4 regions of the Streptomyces griseochromogenes genome follow, and region 4 is predicted to be linked to each of the others. Evidence: riboswitches for the same ligand, from Rfam matches in the RefSeq annotation. Region 4 holds a riboswitch; each other region holds the start of a gene.
The links. Region 4 has a riboswitch for cyclic di-AMP ahead of AVL59_RS04735 (C40 family peptidase). Riboswitches for the same ligand answer to the same signal wherever they lie in the genome.
Positions count from the first base shown of each region.

Region 1: it holds a riboswitch for cyclic di-AMP, as region 4 does, so the genes downstream of both, AVL59_RS03810 (transglycosylase SLT domain-containing protein) here and AVL59_RS04735 (C40 family peptidase) in region 4, are expected to answer to the same signal.
Region 2: it holds a riboswitch for cyclic di-AMP, as region 4 does, so the genes downstream of both, AVL59_RS10405 (M23 family metallopeptidase) here and AVL59_RS04735 (C40 family peptidase) in region 4, are expected to answer to the same signal.
Region 3: it holds a riboswitch for cyclic di-AMP, as region 4 does, so the genes downstream of both, AVL59_RS15205 (M23 family metallopeptidase) here and AVL59_RS04735 (C40 family peptidase) in region 4, are expected to answer to the same signal.

Region 1 covers NZ_CP016279.1:807,663-812,467, reverse strand. The annotation lists gene AVL59_RS03820 (LolA family protein) at 1-1,069, opposite strand, end outside; gene AVL59_RS03815 (polyprenyl synthetase family protein) at 1,328-2,338, opposite strand; cyclic di-AMP (ydaO/yuaA leader) riboswitch at 2,869-3,064, shown strand; gene AVL59_RS03810 (transglycosylase SLT domain-containing protein) at 3,068-3,556, shown strand; gene AVL59_RS03805 (HAD family hydrolase) at 3,592-4,404, opposite strand; gene AVL59_RS03800 (carboxymuconolactone decarboxylase family protein) at 4,340-4,805, opposite strand, start outside.
Region 2 covers NZ_CP016279.1:2,414,775-2,419,579, reverse strand. The annotation lists gene AVL59_RS10420 (bifunctional acetate--CoA ligase family protein/GNAT family N-acetyltransferase) at 1-443, opposite strand, end outside; gene AVL59_RS10415 (HPr family phosphocarrier protein) at 620-901, shown strand; gene AVL59_RS10410 (GntR family transcriptional regulator) at 1,106-1,801, opposite strand; gene AVL59_RS52040 (hypothetical protein) at 1,800-1,967, shown strand; gene AVL59_RS10405 (M23 family metallopeptidase) at 2,000-2,755, opposite strand; cyclic di-AMP (ydaO/yuaA leader) riboswitch at 2,768-2,932, opposite strand; gene AVL59_RS10400 (M16 family metallopeptidase) at 3,155-4,543, opposite strand; gene AVL59_RS10395 (M16 family metallopeptidase) at 4,540-4,805, opposite strand, start outside.
Region 3 covers NZ_CP016279.1:3,553,513-3,558,317, forward strand. The annotation lists gene AVL59_RS15200 (alpha-galactosidase) at 1-1,985, shown strand, start outside; cyclic di-AMP (ydaO/yuaA leader) riboswitch at 2,288-2,451, shown strand; gene AVL59_RS15205 (M23 family metallopeptidase) at 2,456-3,340, shown strand; gene AVL59_RS15210 (SGNH/GDSL hydrolase family protein) at 3,595-4,380, shown strand; gene AVL59_RS15215 (TetR/AcrR family transcriptional regulator) at 4,452-4,805, opposite strand, start outside.
Region 4 covers NZ_CP016279.1:989,551-994,355, reverse strand. The annotation lists gene pcrA (DNA helicase PcrA) at 12-2,501, opposite strand; cyclic di-AMP (ydaO/yuaA leader) riboswitch at 2,814-2,958, shown strand; gene AVL59_RS04735 (C40 family peptidase) at 2,966-4,009, shown strand; gene AVL59_RS04730 (tellurite resistance/C4-dicarboxylate transporter family protein) at 4,083-4,805, shown strand, end outside.

The DNA.
Region 1 (4,805 bases), 180 kb from region 4:
CCTTGTCGCCGAGCGAGCCGAGGAAGCCGCCGAAGGCGCCGCCCTCGGAGCCGGACGGCATGCCGCCCTTGGCGCCGGTGTCGAAGGTGGCGATGGACGTCCAGCCCTTGCCGAGCACGGTGGCCCCGTCCAGGCCCTTACCGAAGTCCTCGCCGGACGCCGGGGCGTGCTTCGGCGCCTTGGTGGACTCCTGCTTCTCCTCGGTGACCTTCGCACCCTTGGGCGGGGTGAAGTCGAAGGTGGAGGCCGCCGGCTTGGCGAAGGAGACCTGGGTGAAGCCCGCGTCGAGCACGGCGGCGCCGCCGCTCTTCGGCGTCAGGGTGAACTTCAGCGGCTGACCCGTCTTCGCGTCCACGGCGATGCTGATCGCGCCGACCGTGGTGCCGGACTGCCTGGGCTTGATCAGCAGCTTGTAGGCGTCGCGTCCGGCGACCTGCGCGGTGCCGTCGACGGTCACGGACGTGGTGTCGTCCACCGACTTCAGGGCCTCGTCGGCGAAATCCTTGGGCGTGGCCGGGGGCTCGGCCCGGTGCTCCTTGCCGGACTCGTGGGCGGTGGAGTGGTAGACCTCGTTGCTCTTGCTGTCGTAGCCCCACACGTTCTTGCCGCTGTGGATGATGCTGTACTCGGCGCCGCTCTCCAGCAGCGACAGCTTCTGCCGGTCCGGGCCGTCGGCTGCCACGCGCAGGGTGTGCGTGCCGGTGACCAACTCGGTGAGCTTGGACTTCGGGTCGGCCGAGGACCCGTCGCCGCCGCCCTGGGCCGCCCCCGAGGCCAGGCTGCTCTCCAGGCCGCCGAGGTTCGGCAGGCCGAGGTCGGTGCTGACCTTCACCGTGCCGGACACCTGCTGCACGTCGGACTTGGCGATCTTCTCTATGAGCTGCTGGGCGGTGATCCTGGGCAGGTCGGGGTCACCGGAATTGGCGAGCGCCGGGACCAGCCCGATCGTGGCGGCCGCCACCCCCACCACCGCGACCGGGACGGCGTACCGGGCGGCCTTGCGGCGTCCGGAGCGCAGGTCCTCGTCCGGCGCGGCGCCCGTTGCGTCGTCGGATTCGTACGGTGCCATGTGTGCCTTACCTCCGTCGTCGGCGGCGGCTGTCCTCACGCTGGTACACCTGAGCCGCCATTCTCACCCGAATCGGTGAGGAGTGGTGATTTCCGTGGTCTCCATCTGACCAAATCGGCCGTGCGGAAGCGTCAGACCTCGGGGCCAACTCCGTGTACACCTGCGGTATGACACGCAAGGGCGGTACCTCCCCCGACCCGTAGGGGTCGTGCGGGAGACACCGCCCTCACACTCGCGACATAAGGGGCGCCGCGGGCCCTAGCCGGCCCGGTGCACCACCGCGTCGCACAGCTCGATCAGCGCCGCCTTGGCGTCGCACTCCGGCAGCGGGACCAGCGCGGACCGGGCCTCCTCCGCGTAGCGGACGGTGTCCCGGCGGGCCTGCTCCAGGGCGGGGTGGGCGCGCAGGGCGGCGAGCGCCTCGGCGTGCCGGGTGTCGTCACTGAGGTCGGAGTCGAGCAGCTCGCACAGCGCGCGGTCCTCGGGCAGGCCGAGGCGGGCGGCCCGCTCGCGCAGCCGGAGCACGGGCAGCGTCGGGATCCCCTCGCGCAGGTCGGTTCCCGGGGTCTTGCCGGACTCGTGCGAGTCGGAGGCGATGTCCAGGACGTCGTCCGCGAGCTGGAAGGCGACCCCGAGCCGTTCGCCGTACTGGGTGAGCACGTCGACGACCGTCTCGTCGGCACCGGACATCATCGCGCCGAACCGGCACGAGACCGCCACCAGCGATCCCGTCTTGCCGCCGAGCACGTCCAGGTAGTGCTCGACCGGATCGCGGCCGTCCGAGGGACCCGCGGTCTCCAGGATCTGCCCGGTCACCAGCCGCTCGAACGCGAGGGCCTGCACCCGGACCGCCTCGGGGCCGAGGTCGGCGAGGATCTGGGAGGCGCGGGCGAAGAGGAAGTCGCCGGTGAGGACCGCGACGGAGTTGCCCCACCGGGTGTTGGCGCTGTCCACGCCGCGCCGCACGGACGCCTCGTCCATGACGTCGTCGTGGTACAGCGTGGCCAGATGGGTGAGCTCCACGACGACGGCCGACGGTACGATGCCGGGCGCGTCCGGGTCGCCGAACTGTGCCGCGAGCATCACGAGCAGCGGTCGGAACCGCTTCCCACCGGCCCGTACGAGGTGCTGCGCGGCCCCCGTGATGAACGGGACCTCGCTCTTGGCGGCTTCGAGCAAGCCTTCCTCGACAGCCGCCAATCCGGCCTGGACATCGGCTTCCAGAGCCTGGTCCCGCACGCTCAGCCCGAACGGCCCGACGACGGTCACGGGGGGTCTCCTGTCTGCTGGTGTCTGCTGGCGATTACACGGTTTGTCGATAGGTCGCTGCCATCACTCAAGTCAGCGTATCCGGTCCTCTTTCGATCACCGATAGCGCCTACCGGTCCGGCCCGGGCGGTACCGGACCAGGGCCGGTAAGTTCTTGATCATCTAATAAAAGCGGACATCTATTGACTTAACAGGAATCCGTCCGTTTTGTCGCGATCTGGGCCGTGAACGCATTACTCCTTTTGCATCATGGTCAGCGAATCTCCCGAATCCCCTATGTCTGATTTGCTACACTTTGCCATTTCGTGAATTGGGTCACTCCCCTCACACATCCGGCCATCCGGCGCCGACACGCTTCCCCCTTGCCCCATCGGCCAGTTGGGGATTGGCAACCGCAAAGGATCAACTGCCCCATACGGGGCAGATCAAGGTCAACTGGCGCGTTGTGTGAATCCACCACTTGTTCCGGACATGTGCCCTCGCATAGCTTCCGGGCCAGTCAGGCGGACGCCGAATCCTGCCGCGCCTGACACGACCCATCGACGAACTCATTCGTACGGCAGGAGCGGGGGACCCAGGTAAGCCGCCGGACCGGACGACACATGTGCAGACGCACATGTCGACACCGGAACGGCTAGGGGTGAAGTCGCGCCTCCCCGGGCGCGGCCGGGCACCTCCCCAGCCCGAACCCGACAGCTCACCTCGCAGGCGACGGAGAGGAACTTCGCCATGCCCGCTGCCGCTCAGCCCCGCCGCACCCGCACCACCGGCCTCGTCCGCAAGCTCACCGTCGTCGGCACCGGCGCCGCCGTGCTCACCCTCCCGCTCATCGGTGCGACCAGCGCCTCCGCCGCCACTCCCGCGTCCACCACGCCGTCCACCACGCTCGCCGGGTACCCGAACAACCTCGACGGCTGGATCCGCGAGTCGCTCGCGATCATGGCCGAGAAGCACATCCCGGGCACCTACAACGGCATCCACCGCAACGTCATGCGCGAGTCCTCGGGCAACCCGAGCGCCATCAACCTGTGGGACTCCAACGCGGCCAAGGGCATCCCGTCCAAGGGCCTGCTCCAGGTCATCGACCCGACGTTCAACACGTACCACGTGGCCGGAACGGCCTTCGACGTCTACGACCCGGTCGCGAACATCACGGCCGCCTGCAACTACGCGGCCGCGCGCTACGGGTCGATCGACAACGTCAACGGCGCCTACTGACGAGCGTCGGCGGCGGGCCCCTGCCGATATCCCGGTCAGTCGGTCGGGAACAGTCTTTCGAGGACGACGGCGATGCCGTCGTCCTCGTTCGACAGGGTGACCTCGTCGGCGACGGTCTTGAGTTCCGGGTGGGCGTTGGCCATGGCGACACCGTGCGCGGCCCAGTCGAACATGGGGATGTCGTTGGGCATGTCGCCGAAGGCGAGAGCCCGGCCGGCGGGGATCCCGAGGTGGTCGGCGGCCAGCGCCAGACCCGTCGCCTTCGTGACCCCGCACGGCTGGAGTTCCACGGTCCCCGGCCCCGACATCGTGACCGTCGCCAGCGAGCCGACCGCCGCGCGCGCGGTCGCCGCCAACTCGTCGTCGGACAGCGTGTGGTGGCGCAGCAGCACCTTGCTGATGGGCTCGCACCACAGGTCGTCGCGGCGGTCGACCCGCACGGCGGGCAGGGTCGGGTGCGGCATCAGATACCCCGGCTCGATCAGTGTGAGCCCGTCCACGCCGTCCTGGTCGACGGCCGCGTAGACCTGTCCCACCTCGGCCTCGATCTTGCCGAGCGCGGTCTCGGCGAGCTCCCGGTCCAGGCGCACCGACCACAGCAGGCGGTCGGCTCCGGCGTCGTAGACCTGCGCGCCCTGCCCGCACACCGCGAGGCCCGCGCAGCCGAGGTCCTCCAGGAGGGGCCGCACCCGGGGGGCCGGGCGGCCCGTCACCACCAGATGCCGGGCGCCGGCCCGTACCGCCCTCGCGAGCGCGGTGAGCGACCGGTCGGAGACGGTGTCGTCACCGCGCAGCAGTGTCCCGTCCAGGTCGGTGGCGATCAGTGCATATGCGGGGGGTGCGGCCATGATCAGAGAATACGGACAGCGCGCCCCCTCGACTCACCCTGGTGTTCCCGGACTTGTGTACTCCTCGGCCCCAAGTGGTGCCCGCAGAATCCCTGATGGTGGTGCTGAAGCGGTTGAACATGGTGGTGAGCGAGATGGTGAGGATCAGCGCCGAGAGCCGCGTCTCGTCGAAATGACCGGCCACTTCGTCCCACAGGGCGTCCGGTACCGGCAGCTCGGAGCGGTCTGCGAGCCGTGTCATCCGCCCGGCCGGCCGAAGCGCCGCACGTTCCACGTCGCTGAAGAAGGGCGCCTCGCGCCAGGCGCCGACGGCGGCGATCCGCTCCTCGCTCGCACCGGCCTTGCGCAGGTTCACCGTGTGGGCGTGCACACAGACGCTGCAGCCGTTGTTCTGGCCGGCC
Region 2 (4,805 bases), 1.4 Mb from region 4:
CGGATGCCGCGCTCGCGCGCGACGGCCGCGATGTGCTCCAGCAGGGCGGAGGCGACCCCGCGGCCCTGGTGGGCGTCCTGGACCAGGAAGGCGACCTCGGCCTCGTCGGCGGGAGCCGAGGCGGGCAGACCGTCGGCGCCGATGCGGTCGTAGCGTACGGTGGCGATGAACTCGCCGCCGATGGTGGCTGCGAGTCCCACCCGGTCCACGAAGTCGTGGTGCGTGAAGCGGTGGACGTCCTTGGCGGACAGTCGCGGGTACGGCGCGAAGAAGCGGTAGTACTTCGACTCGTCGGAGACCTGCTCGTAGAAGCTGATCAGGCGGTCGGCGTCATCAACGGTGATGGGCCGGATGCGCGCGGTACCCCCGTCGCGCAGCACCACGTCCGCCTCCCAGTGGGCGGGGTACTCGTGCCGGTCATGCCGGTCCGCCGGGCTCTGCATGGGCCCCAGAGTACGGCTCGCGTACGACAACGGCGCGAGGCAGTCTGTGGAGGACGGAAGCCGGACCGAGGCCGCGGTCCGGCGACACTCGGGGCGGGACGAAGGACCGCTCCGGGCATGCTTCGCGATATGGGAAACTGGTCTAGACAACCCTGAACAGTGAAGGGCAGCAACACATGGCTGAGCGCCGCGTCAACGTCGGCTGGGCCGAGGGCCTCCATGCCCGACCCGCCTCCATCTTCGTCCGAGCCGCCACGGCCGCAGGCGTCCCGGTGACGATCGCCAAGGCTGACGGCAGCCCCGTCAACGCGGCCTCCATGCTGGCCGTCCTCAGCCTGGGCGCCCAGGGTGGCGAGGAGATCGTCCTCGCCTCCGACGCCGAGGGCGCGGACGCCGCCCTGGACCGTCTGGCCAAGCTGGTCGCCGAAGGCCTCGAGGAGCTGCCCGAGACGGTCTGAGCCGTGCCGTGAAGCCGCGTCGTCCGGAAGGGTGACGCGGCTTCCGCGTTTTCGGCAGGGGACCGGACTGGTTTATCGCAGGCGCGCCGGGTTTATCGCAGGCATGCGAAGGGCGCGCCATCGCGAATGCACGAAACTCGGCGAACGGGGCAACGGGAAATACCTGGCACCCAAATATCCCCCCCTTTGTATACGGTGCCCATGTTAATGCCGCAGGCTCGGCATGTTTACGGCATGTTGCGAGTTCCTCACACGCTCCACCCGGCCACCGCCCAGGGAGGCCCGCAACCGGTGCACGGCCGTCGCACGCTCGACGTGATGCGACGCGATCACCCGCGCGCGCTCGCCGTCGCCCCGCGCCACCGCGTCCACGATGGCGCCGTGCTCCGCCCAGGACTCCACGGGGTTCGCCGGGGCGTCCACCGTGTACATCCAGGCGATCTTGTGCCGCAGCTGGGTGAGCGTCGAGCTCAGCGAATGGCTGCCGGAGGCCTGCGCGAGCGTCTCGTGGAACCAGCCCCCCAGGGAGCGCAGATCCTCGCTGCTGCCCCGCCTGGCCCGCTCCTGGCCCAGCCTGACCAGGCCGCGCAGCACCTTCAGATGGGCCTCGGTGCGCCGCTGGGCGGCCCGGAGGGCGCCGAGGGGCTCCAGCAGCACGCGCATCTCCAGCAGGTCCGCGGCCTCCTGCTCGGTCGGTTCGGCCACGCACGCGCCCGCGTGCCGGCGGGTCACCACGAAGCCCTCCGCCTCCAGGGTGCGCAGAGCCTCACGGACGGGGACGCGCGAGACCCCGTAGCGGCGGGCCAGTACTTCCTCGGTCAGGCGGCCGCCGCGCTCGTGGACACCCGCGACGATGTCGTCCCGGATCGCCGTGCATACCGAGTGCGCCGGAATACGCATGACCGACCTCCGCATTAATCCCCGTGAAACGTCGACGATGGACGTGTGTTCCGTGACTCTATTGCAATCGGCCGGAATTTCCGACGGCGGGCCGGAATCCATGGATATTTTTTGGACAGCGGATGATGCGGGCTCGGTGAGAAACGACGAAAGCCCCGGCGTGTGAGCCGGGGCTTTCGGATGTCGTGCGTGCGGTCGTCAGACGTTCACGCCGTGCCCACGGAGGTAGGCGACGGGGTCGACGTCCGAGCCGTACTCGGGGGTCGTACGGGCCTCGAAGTGCAGATGCGGTCCGGTGACGTTGCCGGTCGCGCCGGACAGGCCGATCTGCTGGCCCGGGGTGACCTTCTGGCCCACGGTGACACCGATGGACGACAGATGGCCGTACTGGGTGTACATGCCGTCCGCCATCCGGATCACTATCTGGTTGCCGTACGCCCCGCCCCAGCCGGTGGAGACGACGGTGCCGGAGCCGACCGCGTGAACGGTCGTGCCGCTGGCCGCGTGGAAGTCGATGCCGGTGTGGGAGCCGGAGGACCACAGGGAGCTGCTGGCCTTGTAGCCGGTGGAGACGTACGAGTTCGCGATCGGGGCGACGAAGGCGTTCAGGCGCTTGCGCTCGGCCTCGCGGGCGGCGCGCGCCCGCGCCTCGCGGTCCTTCCTGACCTTTGCGGCGGCCTCCTTGGCCGCGGCTTCCTCGGCCGCCTTCTGCTCGGCGGCCTCCTTCTGCGCGGAGGCCTGCTCGTCGATCTGGTGGGCGAGCGTGTCGCTCACGGCGATGACCGGGGTGAGGCCGGTCTGCTCGGCGGAGTCGTCCGCGGCGAGCGCCGGGGTGGCCGCGAGGGTGCCGACGACACCGGTACTGGTGAGGGCCGCGATACCGGCCGCCTGAGCGGTGGTGCGCTTGGCCCGGCCGGGCTTGCGATGCTTCCCGGTGGCGCACATGAACGCCATGAAGTGGCTGGTCCTTTCCTTCCCTCTCGCCTACCGGGTTAGCTGACGGGTTCGGAGCAGGAAGGTCTCCTACGGACCCCCTCGCTCGCGCGCGGGCGTCCGATTCACCCCAGGGACTGCGGTTGGGTCCCCGGCTCCCCTGGCTCGCGCCGTACGGGGACTCGGCGATGACTGTCCGGTGCCGCGGGCGCGGCGCACTGCCTGACGGACAGCCCGGAAGACGCTAAAGGGCCCGGCTTTCGATCCTCAAACGGATCCGGGCTTTTGTAGCGCATCCCACAGGCCAGACGGGCAGCCTCTGCCCAATTCGGACATCTGGTGAAGGGTGATGCACGGCAAGAGGCCCTGACGATCCGTCGGTCGTCAGGGCCCCCACGCGCGCGTCGCGCCGTCCGGTCGCTACTCGGCCGCCACGACGCTGACTTCGCCGATGCCGAGCGCCTCCACCGGCGCCTTGATCTGCTCCGCGTCACCGACGAGGACGGTCACCAGGCGGTCCACCGGGAAGGCGTTGATGACCGCCGCGGTGGCCTCCACGGTGCCGGTGGCGGCGAGCTGCTGATACAGCGTCGCCTGGAAGTCGTCGGGCAGGTGCTGCTCGACCTGGTCCGCCAGGGTGCCGGCGACGGCCGCGGCGGTCTCGTACTTCAGCGGCGCCACCCCGACGAGGTTCTGCACGGCGACGTCGCGCTCGGCGTCGGTCAGGCCGTCGGCCGCGAGGGTGCGCAGCACCGTCCACAGGTCCTGGAGCGCGGGACCGGTGTTCGTGGTGTCGACGGAGCCGCTGATGGCGAGCATCGCGGCGCCCGTGCCCTCCGAGGCTGAGCGGAGGACCTGCCCGAAGGCGCGCACGCCGTAGGTGTAGCCCTTCTCCTCGCGCAGGACGCGGTCCAGGCGGGAGGTGAGGGTGCCGCCGAGGCAGTACGTGCCGAGCACCTGGGCGGGCCACACCCGGTCGTGCCGGTCGGGGCCGATCCGGCCGATGAGCAGCTGCGTCTGGACGGCGCCGGGCCGGTCGACGATGACGACGCGGCCGGTGTCGTCGGCCGTCACCGGTGGCACGGGCCGCGGCTGGCCCGGGGTGCCGGTCCAGGCGCCCAGGGAGTCGGCGAGGAGCTCGTCCAGGTCGGTGCCGGTGAGGTCGCCGACCACCACCACGGTGGCCGTGGCGGGCCGCACATGGCGGTCGTAGAAGGCGCGTACGGCCGCCGCGTCGATCTTCTCGACCGTGTCCTCGGTGCCCTGGCGCGGGCGCGACATGCGCGAGGTCGCCGGGAACAGCTCCTTGGAGAGTTCCATGGCGGCCCGGCGGGAGGGGTTGGCCAGCTCGTGCGGGATCTCGTCCAGGCGGTTGCGGACCAGCCGCTCGACCTCGCTCTCGGCGAACGCGGGCGCGCGCAGCGCGTCGGCGAGCAGGCCGAGACCCTTGGCCAGGCGGGAGACCGGGACCTCCAGGCTGATACGGACGCCGGGGTGGTCGGCGTGCGCGTCGAGCGTGGCACCGGCCCGCTCCAGCTCGGCGGCGAACTCCTCCGCGGAGTGCTTGTCGGTGCCCTCGGAGAAGGCCCGCGCCATGATCGTCGCGACGCCGTCCATACCTCCCGGCTCGGCGTCCAAAGGCGCGTCCAGCATCACCTCGACGGCGACGACCTGCTGGCCGGGGCGGTGGCAGCGCAGAACGGTCAGCCCGTTGTCCAGGGTGCCGCGCTCGGGGGCCGGGAACGCCCAGGGCTTGGCCTCGCCGGGCTGCGGCTGGGGGTGGAAGTCCATGGTGGCGAGCTCGCTCACTTGGCCGTCTCCTCGTTGTCGTTGCCGGCCTCTACGGTCGCCTCGTGCTCCGGGTCCTCGGGGACGTCGGCGTCCTGGACGGTCTCCGGGGACTTCGGCTCGTAGACGAGGACCGCGCGGTTGTCGGGGCGCAGGCGGGCCTTGGCGACCTCCTGGACCTCCTCGGCGGTCACCGCCAGGACGCGCTGTACGGCGGTGAGGGCCAGCTGCGGGTCGCCGAACAGGACGGCGTACCGGCACAGTTCGTCGGCGCGGCCGGCGA
Region 3 (4,805 bases), 2.6 Mb from region 4:
ACTGGGGCCCACGGATCGCGCTCGCCGACGCCGAGGCCCTGGCCGTGAGCCCGCTGCCGGCCTACTGGCCCTTCGAGTCCCCGCTCGACGGCCGCGAGGAGTACCCCGTCGAGGGCGGCCCCCGCTTCGTCCGCCCCGCCCTGTCCGTGCGCACCGAGGAGCGGCGCGGCACCGAGTGGCGCTTCGTGTCGTACGACACCCGAGGCGGCGCGGGCGACGAGGAACTGAGGCTGCGTTTCGACGACGACGGGCTCGCCGTCACCCTGCACTACCGGATGCGCGGCGACGTCGTGGAGCGCTGGACGACCGTGGAGAACGGCGGGCACGCGCGCGTGGAGCTGCTGCGCGCCGACGCCGCCACCTGGACCCTGCCCGACCGCGAGGGCTGGCGGCTGTCCCAGCTGCACGGCCGCTGGGCCGCCGAGTCCCTGCTCACCACCGCACCGCTCACCTACGGCGAGAAGATCATCGGCAGCCGCCGGGGCCACACCGGCCACCAGCACCTGCCCTGGGTCGCGCTCGACACCGACGCCACCGAGGAGCGCGGCGAGGTCTACGGCTGCGCGCTCGGCTGGTCCGGCACCTGGCGGATCGCCGTCGCCCAGCTCCCGGACGCGCGCGTGCAGATCACCGGCGGCGCCGGCTACGACGACTCGGGCCTGCTGCTCCTCGAGCCGGGGGAGTCGTACACCACCCCCGTCTTCGCGGGCCTGTGGAGCGACGGCGGCTTCGGCGGGGCCAGCCGCACCTGGCACGCCTACCAGCGGACGCATGTCGTCCCGGACGCGGAGCGGGACCGGCCGGTGCTGTTCAACTCCTGGGAGGCGACCAATTTCGACATCTCCGAGGACCAGCAGACCGCCCTCGCCCGGCGGGCCGCGGCGATCGGCGTCGAGCTGTTCGTCGTGGACGACGGCTGGTTCGGCGCCCGCACCAGCGACCGGGCCGGACTGGGCGACTGGACACCCAACCCCGCCCGTTTCCCCAAGGGCCTGAAACCTCTCGCCGACTACGTGCACGCCCTGGACATGCGGTTCGGTATCTGGGTCGAACCCGAGATGGTCAACCCGGACAGCGACCTCTACCGCGCCCACCCCGACTGGGTCCAGTACCAACCGGGACGCAAGCGGACAGAACTGCGCAACCAGCTCGTCCTCAACCTCGCCCGGGAGGATGTCCAGGAGTACCTGTGGGAACAGTTGGACACCCTTCTGTCCGGCGCCCCGATCGACTATGTGAAGTGGGACTTCAACCGCTGCTTCACCGACGCCGGCTGGCCCGGTGAGCCGTACCCGCAACGTCTGTGGGTCGACCACGTCCGCGCTCTGTACGACCTGCTGGACCGGCTGCGCGCCGCCCACCCGCAGGTCGCCTTCGAGTCCTGCTCGGGCGGTGGCGGCCGGATCGACCTCGGTGTGCTCGGTCGCACCGACCAGGTGTGGACCTCCGACAACACCGATCCGCTCGACCGGCTCGCCATCCAGCACGGCTTCAGCCAGATCCACCCCGCGCGGGTCATGGCGGCCTGGGTCACCGACAGCCCGAACACCCAGTTGAACGGGCGGGTCAGCTCGCTGCGATTCCGGTTCGTCAGCTCGATGGCCGGGGTGCTCGGCGTCGGCGGCGACCTCACCGAGTGGAGCGACCGGGAGCTGGCCGAGGCCCGGGAGTGGGTGGCTCTCTACAAGGAGATCCGCCCGGTCGTCCAGCGCGGCGACCAGTACCGGCTGCGGCCCCCGGCGGGCGGCCTGAGCGTCGTCCAGTACGTCCTCGGGGACGAGGCCGTGGTCCTCGCCTGCCTCCAGGCGCAGCGCTACGGCGAAGCGGTGCCGTCGGTGCGACTGCGCGGACTCGACCCGACAGCGTCGTACGAATGCCGCGAAACGGGCGAAGTGCACCGTGGTGCCGTGCTGCTGCACCACGGGCTGAGCACCGGACTGAAGGGTGACCTGGATGCGACGGTTCTCCGACTACGCCGCATCTGAGCCTTATGTCTGAATTGGAGCCTTAATTCCAACTCGCTCTGGAATGAGGGGGCGTGGGAGTGTGGCGCGTGAGGAGCGTCATATTCGTGACCGTGTGTCGCACGTCATGTCCACGTAATTCACATATCGGCACAGGAATTTGAAGAAAAGGAGGATCCGGGAATTTACGGAGGGTGACCGTGAATTCCCGAATTCGATCAGCGGCAGCTGGGATGCCGGGAACCTGCGGCTTGTCCGCTGCGTCTTGCTCGCCTACGTTCGCCACCAATCCGGTCGGAACGCCGAATCCTGCCGCCGCCCGGAGTCCCCACACACTTCACCCGTGTTCGGCAGGAGCGGGGGACCCGCCAGGTACCACTGCCTGTCCCGGTCTCCGGGGCAGGCTCGGGGTGCAGCCGCGCACCGCGCGGCCGGGCAGCTCCAGCCCGAACCCGACAGCTCACCTCGCAGGCGCCGGAGAGGAATGCGCCATGCCCGCGAAGGGTAAGCACCGCCGCCCCAAGCCCCCGCGTTTCACCCGCTCGATCGCTGTCGCCGGCACCGGCGGTGCCGCGCTGGCCCTGCCGCTCCTCGGGGCCACCGGAGCGCACGCCACCACCACGCACTCCGTTTCCTCAAAGGCCGTGCAGTCCCTTCCCGCCGTGGAGAAGACGGCCGAGAAGAAGGTTCCCGCGCAGCGGAATTCCGGCGTGCGCACCTACACGGTGAAGTCCGGCGACTGGCTCGCGAAGATCGCCGACGAGCAGCAGGTGAGCGGCGGCTGGCGCCGGATCTACGACGACAACCGGCAGGCCGTCGGCGAGAATCCCTCGCTGATCCACCCGGGCCTGAAGCTGTCGCTGGGCGGGAAGTCCGCCCGTACGCGGACCGAGTCCCCCGCGCCCGCGCAGCCCTCGCGGCCGTCCGACTCCGGCGCGCAGACCTTCGCGCCCTCCGCCCCCTCCACCGGCTACACCCTCCCGGTCGACGGCGCCACCGTGGGCACCGGCTATCACGTGGCCGGCAGCATGTGGTCCAGCGGTTACCACACCGGCGTCGACTTCGTCGTCCCGACCGGCACCTCCGTCAAGGCGGTCGCCGCCGGCACCGTCGTCTCCGCCGGGTGGGGCGGCGCGTACGGCAACCAGGTCGTCATCAGGCTGAACGACGGCTACTACGCCCAATACGCCCATCTCTCCCAGCTTTCCGTCTCGGCCGGCCAGACCGTGACCGGGGGCCAGCAGATCGGTCTGTCCGGCGCGACCGGCAACGTGACCGGCCCGCACCTGCACTTCGAGATCCGCACCACCCCGGACTACGGCTCGGACGTGGACCCGGTCGGCTACCTCCGCTCGCACGGCGTCGCCGTCGGCTGAGGCGCCGCGCCCCTCTGGAGAGCACCTGCCTGACACGCGGCCGAAGGCCGGACCCGATCCCCGGGTCCGGCCTTCGGCGTTGCGCTCGTTCGCCGCGTCAACGCGTGTGGCCAGGGCCTTATTCCAGGTTCACCAACTATTCAAAGGTGTCTTATGTCACCGCTCGTCAACCCCTTATTACGGTCGCGTAAGTCACATCCGAAGGTGAATCATGGTCCGATGTGGCAGACGATTCGAAGAGTGACAACACATCAGTGATCGGGTCGTACGTGGCGGTGGGGGACAGCTTCACCGAGGGCGTCGGCGATCCCGGCCCCGACGGGGCGTTCGTGGGCTGGGCCGACCGGTTCGCGGTACTGCTCGCCGACCGGCGGCCCGAGGGCGACTTCGCGTACACGAACCTGGCCGTGCGCGGAAAGCTGCTCGACCAGATCATGGCCGACCAGCTTCCGCAGGCCGTCGAACTGGCCCCGGATCTGGTCTCCTTCTGTGCGGGCGGCAACGACATCATCCGGCCCGGCACCGACCCGGACGAGGTGGCCGAGCGCTTCGAGCGGGCCGTGGCCCAGCTCACCGAGGTCGCCGGCACCGTGCTGGTGACGACCGGCTTCGACACCCGTGGCGTCCCCTTGCTCAAGCACCTGCGCGGCAAGATCGCCACCTACAACGGGCATGTGCGTGCCGTCGCGGACCGGTACGGCTGTCCCGTGCTCGACCTGTGGTCCCTCAAGTCCGTCCAGGACCGAAGGGCCTGGGACGACGACCGGCTGCACCTCTCGCCCGAGGGACACACGCGCGTGGCGCTGCGCGCCGGCCAGGCCCTCGGCCTCGAGGTCCCGGCCGATCCGGAGCAGCCCTGGCCGGAACTGCCGCCCCGGGGCACCCTGGAGATCCGCCGGGACGACGTCCACTGGGCCCGCGAGTACCTCGTGCCGTGGATCGGACGCCGACTGCGCGGCGAGTCCTCCGGGGACCATGTGACGGCGAAGGGCGCCCTGTCGCCGGACGACATCAAGATGCGGATCGCATCGGTCGCCTGACGGCCCGCGCCCGTGCCCCGTACCGCAGGCTCAGCGGTGCGGGGCACACGTGTGCGCCCGCCCCGGCCCGCTCACCGCCCCGGCGCGGTCAACGCCTCCCGCTCCAGCCCGAGTTCCCGGGCCAGGGCGTCGTCCACCCATGCCTGGGCCCGCGCGCGCGGCACCGCGCCCGGATACGACGTCAGCTGCACGGCCAGCCCGTCCAGGAGCGCGGTCAGCCGAAGGGCCGCCCCCATCGGGTCGGCGCACACGAACTCGCCCGCCGCCACGCCCTCCGCGATGACCTCGGCGATCGCGGCCTTCCACTGCTTGTCGAGGTCCCGCGCGACCTCCCGGAGAGCGGGTTCGCGCAGCGCCACCGCCCAGCCCTCGATCCACAGCCGCCAGCCCTTGGCCTGGCCCGTGGGCGCGTACCAGCGCACCGC
Region 4 (4,805 bases):
GCTCACTTCGTCTACAGCTTCTCCACCGGCGCGTACCGCAGCAGCAGCCGCTTCGGCTTGGCTTCTCCGAAGTCGATCGTCGCCTCGGCGTTCGCCCCCGTGCCCTTGACCGCGACGACCGTGCCGAGGCCGAATTGGTCGTGGGTGACGCGGTCCCCGACGGCCAGGGCGACCACCGGCTTCTCCGTGGTCCGCCGCGTGGCGAATCCGCTCGCACCCGCCGCCGACGAGCGCGAGCGGGTCGAGGAGAGCGAGGCGGCGATCCCGGAGGCCGGCCCGGAGGAGACCGGTGCGGTCGCTCCCGTCCGCTTCCACTCCACATGGGCGGCCGGAATCTCCTCCAGGAAGCGGGAGGGCGGGTTGTACGACGGCTGGCCCCAGGCACTGCGCAGCGCCGACCGCGTGAGGTACAGCCGCTCCCGCGCACGCGTGATGCCGACGTACGCCAGACGCCGCTCCTCCTCCAGCTCCTTGGTCTGGCCGAGGGCGCGCATGTGCGGGAAGACGCCGTCCTCCATACCGGTCAGGAAGACGACCGGGAACTCCAGGCCCTTGGCGGTGTGCAGGGTCATCAGGGTGATGACGCCGTCGCCGTCCTCCTCGTCCGGGATCTGGTCGGAGTCGGCGACCAGCGCGACCTGCTCCAGGAAGTCGGACAGCGCCACCGACTCGCCCTCGCCGCGCTCCTGCTCGAACTCCAGGGCAACGGCCGCGAGTTCCTGGAGGTTCTCGATGCGGGTCTCGTCCTGCGGGTCGGTGGAGGCCTGCAACTCGGCCAGGTATCCGGTGCGTTCGAGCACCGCCTCCAGGACCGTCGCCGGTCCGGCGCCGGATTCCACGATCGTGCGCAGGTCCTCCATCAGCGCGTTGAACCGCTTGACCGCGTTGGTGGACCGCGCGGCCATGCCGTACGCCTCGTCCACGCGCTTCAGGGCCTGCGGAAAGCTGATCTTCTCGCGCTGGGAGAGCGCGTCGATCATGGCCTCGGCGCGCTCGCCGATGCCGCGCTTGGGGACGTTGAGGATGCGGCGCAGCGGCACCGAGTCCTCCGGGTTGGCGAGGACGCGCAGGTAGGCCAGGACGTCCCGGACCTCCTTGCGCTCGTAGAAGCGGACACCGCCGACGACCTTGTAGGGCAGGCCGACGCGGATGAAGACCTCTTCGAAGACACGGGACTGGGCGTTGGTGCGGTAGAAGACGGCGACGTCACCGGCCTTCGCGTCGCCCGCGTCCGTGAGGCGGTCTATCTCGTCGGCGACGAACTGCGCCTCGTCGTGCTCGGTGTCTGCGACGTAGCCGGTGATCCGCGCGCCCTGGCCGGCGTTGGTCCACAGGTTCTTCGGGCGGCGGGACTCGTTGCGCTCGATGACCGCGTTGGCGGCGGACAGGATGGTCTGCGTGGAGCGGTAGTTCTGCTCCAGCAGGATCGTCGTCGCGTCCGGGTAGTCCTCCTCGAACTGGAGGATGTTGCGGATCGTCGCGCCGCGGAAGGCGTAGATCGACTGGTCCGCGTCACCGACGACGCACAGTTCGGCGGGCGGGAGGTCGTGCTCGTTCGGCGGCGCGCCGACGTCCTCGGGGGCATGCTCGCCGGTGCCCACCAGTTCGCGCACCAGCGCGTACTGGGCGTGGTTGGTGTCCTGGTACTCGTCGACCAGGACGTGCCGGAAGCGACGGCGGTAGTGCTCGGCGACGTCCGGGAAGGCGCGCAGCAGGTTGACCGTCGTCATGATCAGGTCGTCGAAGTCGAGCGCGTTGGCCTCGCGCAGCCGCGACTGATAGAGCGCGTAGGCCTGGGCGAGGGTCTTCTCGAAGCCGTCGCTCGCCTGGGCGGCGAAGTCCTCCTCGTCGATCAGCTCGTTCTTGAGGTTGCTGATCTTGGCGCTGAAGGACTTGGGCGGGAAGCGCTTGGGGTCGAGGTCCAGATCGCGGCAGACCAGGGCCATCAGGCGCTTGCTGTCGGCGGCGTCGTAGATGGAGAAGCTCGACGTGAAGCCGAGCCTCTTCGACTCGCGCCTGAGGATCCGTACGCACGCGCTGTGGAAGGTCATGACCCACATCGCGTTCGCGCGCGGGCCGACGAGACTCTCGACGCGCTCCTTCATCTCGCCCGCGGCCTTGTTGGTGAAGGTGATCGCGAGGATCTGGCCCGGGTGCACGTTCCGCTCGGCGAGCAGGTGGGCGATGCGGTGGGTGAGCACGCGGGTCTTGCCGGAGCCGGCGCCGGCGACGATGAGCAGGGGGGAGCCGGCGTGGACCACCGCCGCGCGCTGGTTCTCGTTCAGCCCCTCCAGGAGGGCGGCCGCGTCGATCGCGGGGCGCGGGGCGCCGTCGCGGTAGTACGCGTCCCGGTCCGGCGGCACGTCGAACTTCCCGCCGAACAGATCGTCCGGAACCGGCTCCGGAGCGTGATCGTCCTCGGGCGGCGGCGGGGGCTCCTCCTCGCGCCCGCGAGGGGCTTGGAGGTCCGCCAGGAAGCTGTCGTCAAAGAGGCTGCTCATCGCTCTCCGAGTCTAGGGCGCCGCACCGACAACCGGTCGCCGCCCCGGAAACATGGCCGGCGGGCAGGGTTCGCTATCGGACACGCCTGCGGAGGGCCGATCGTCGACCGCCGGGCGCCGATCGGCCCTCACCCAGCGGAACCGCCTTGTCACGCCTGTATGAAACAGCCGCCAGATCACGGAAATGTATCGGACATATGAGGCACCAACCTTCACAGGAGTCACACGAGTTGGCTAGGTTGCCGTCAGGCCGCACGACCCCTTCCGGCGAACCTCGCCGGGCCGCGCGGCCTCCGCCGAGTCCGGTGCGCCTTCGCGTGGCCGCCGGAGCCGGGGACCCACCGATCCTGGGGTGAATCGGCCGACTCCCGCCCGGGACGAAGCCGTAGGGCAACCCTTCCGAACCATCCGCCCGAACCCGACAGCTAACCCGGTAGGCGGCACATTGGAAGGAGTCGCCTCCCTTGGCGTCGCACCGCAAGCCGGGCCCCGGCAAAGCCCTCGGACCGGCCGTCCGCACCCCGGCCCTCGCCACCGCCGCCTTCACCTCCGTGGCCGTCCTGGCCCCGACGGCCGAGGCCGCCCCCGCCCCCGCCCTCGGCGGCCGGCCGAGCCTGGAAGAGATCGAGAAGAAGGTCGACGAGTTCTACCGCAGGGCGGACCCGGCGGCGGAGGAGGAGCCGGCGGGCAGGCAGCAGGGGCGCCGGGACGCCCCGGCCGAGGAGAGTGCCCGGCGCCCGGGCCGGCTCGCCAAGGCCCGTGAAGGACTGGTCTCGTTGGGCGCCGCCACGGACACGGCCGCCCTCCTCGCGGAGTTTCCGCAGGACCACTTCGCCCCGCAGCGGGTGATGAACCGGCTGGCCACGCGTGTGAAGGGCACCGCCGAGCGGGGGAAGACCGGCGCCGCCCCCGAGACGCCGGCCGCGGCGCCGTACGACGTGAAGACGGCCAAGGCGAGGGTCCAGGAGAAGCTCGCCACCGCACGCGAGCTGCTGTCCCGGCTGACGGCCCAGGAGAACGCTCGGCCGGCCGCGATCGAGCCGCGGAACCGGGCGGAGGCCGCGCGGCAGGCGGCCGGGCCCGCGCAGCCGCGGGTACCGGCCCGGCAGGAGACCGCTCCGCCGTCCACCGGATCCGCCGGCTCGTACGCCACCCGGGCCGGCAAGGCGGTCGCCTTCGCCCGTGCCCAGATCGGCAAGCCGTACGTGTGCGGTGCCAGCGGCCCCGGCTCCTACGACTGCTCCGGGCTGGTCCAGGCCGCCTGGAAGGCCGCCGGCGTCAGCCTCCCGCGCGCCGGCCACGACCAGGCCCGCACGGGCACACCGGTCCCCCTGGCCGACGCCCGGCCCGGTGACCTGGTCTTCTTCCACGGCGACAGCAGCCATGTGGGCCTGTGCACCGGCGACGGCCTGATGATCCACGCCCCGAAGCCCGGCGCGTACGTCCGCGAGGAGTCCGTCCACCACGGCGGCGAATCGATCATCCACAGCGTGGTGCGGCCCGCCTGACCGGTGCTCTTTTCGAGCCCCACGGGCGCGTGCCCTCCTCCTGCGGACTGCCCCGCTCCCTAGCATCGGGCGCATGCCCGGCATCTCGGCTCTGCGTGCGTGGTGGGCGGGGCGTCCGCCGACGGCGGGAGCCGCCGTCATGGCGACCGGCATCGTCTCGGTGGGCCTGCAGCTGACGGGCGCCGAGACGGTCTCCCGGGGCTTCCTGTGGCTGGCTTGCGTCGCCTGGGTGGCGCTCGCCGCGGACTTCGTCGTACGGCTGGCGACGCAGCGGGAGCGGTGGATGGCCGAGGCGCAGAGCCCGGCCTCCCTCGTCGCCGTCGCGGCCACGACGGTGATCGGTACCCGTTTCTCGGTGCTCGGCAGGCAGCATCTCGCGCAGGCGTCGCTGGTCCTGGCGGCGCTGCTCTGGCCGGGCCTGCTGTTTCTCGCCGTACGGCGCTGGCGGCCGCGCATGCCCGGAACGGTGTTCCTGTGCTGTGTGGCGACGCAGGGGCTCGCGGTGCTGGCGGCCACCCTGGCCGCGGCCGACGGGACGGCATGGCTCGCGCGCGCCGCACTGGTGCTGTTCTGGCTGGGCCTGGTGCTCTACGGCTTCGCCCTGACGCGCTTCGACCCGCGACAGATCTTCGAGGGGGCCGGGGACCAGTGGGTCGCGGGCGGGGCTCTGGCCATCTCGGCGCTGGCCGGGGCGAGACTGCTCCTGGCCGACAGCCCGCGCCTGTATCTGTGGAACGACGACGACCGCGGTGTGCTGCGCACCGTGACGGGCGCGCTGCTCGTTCTGGGCCTGGCC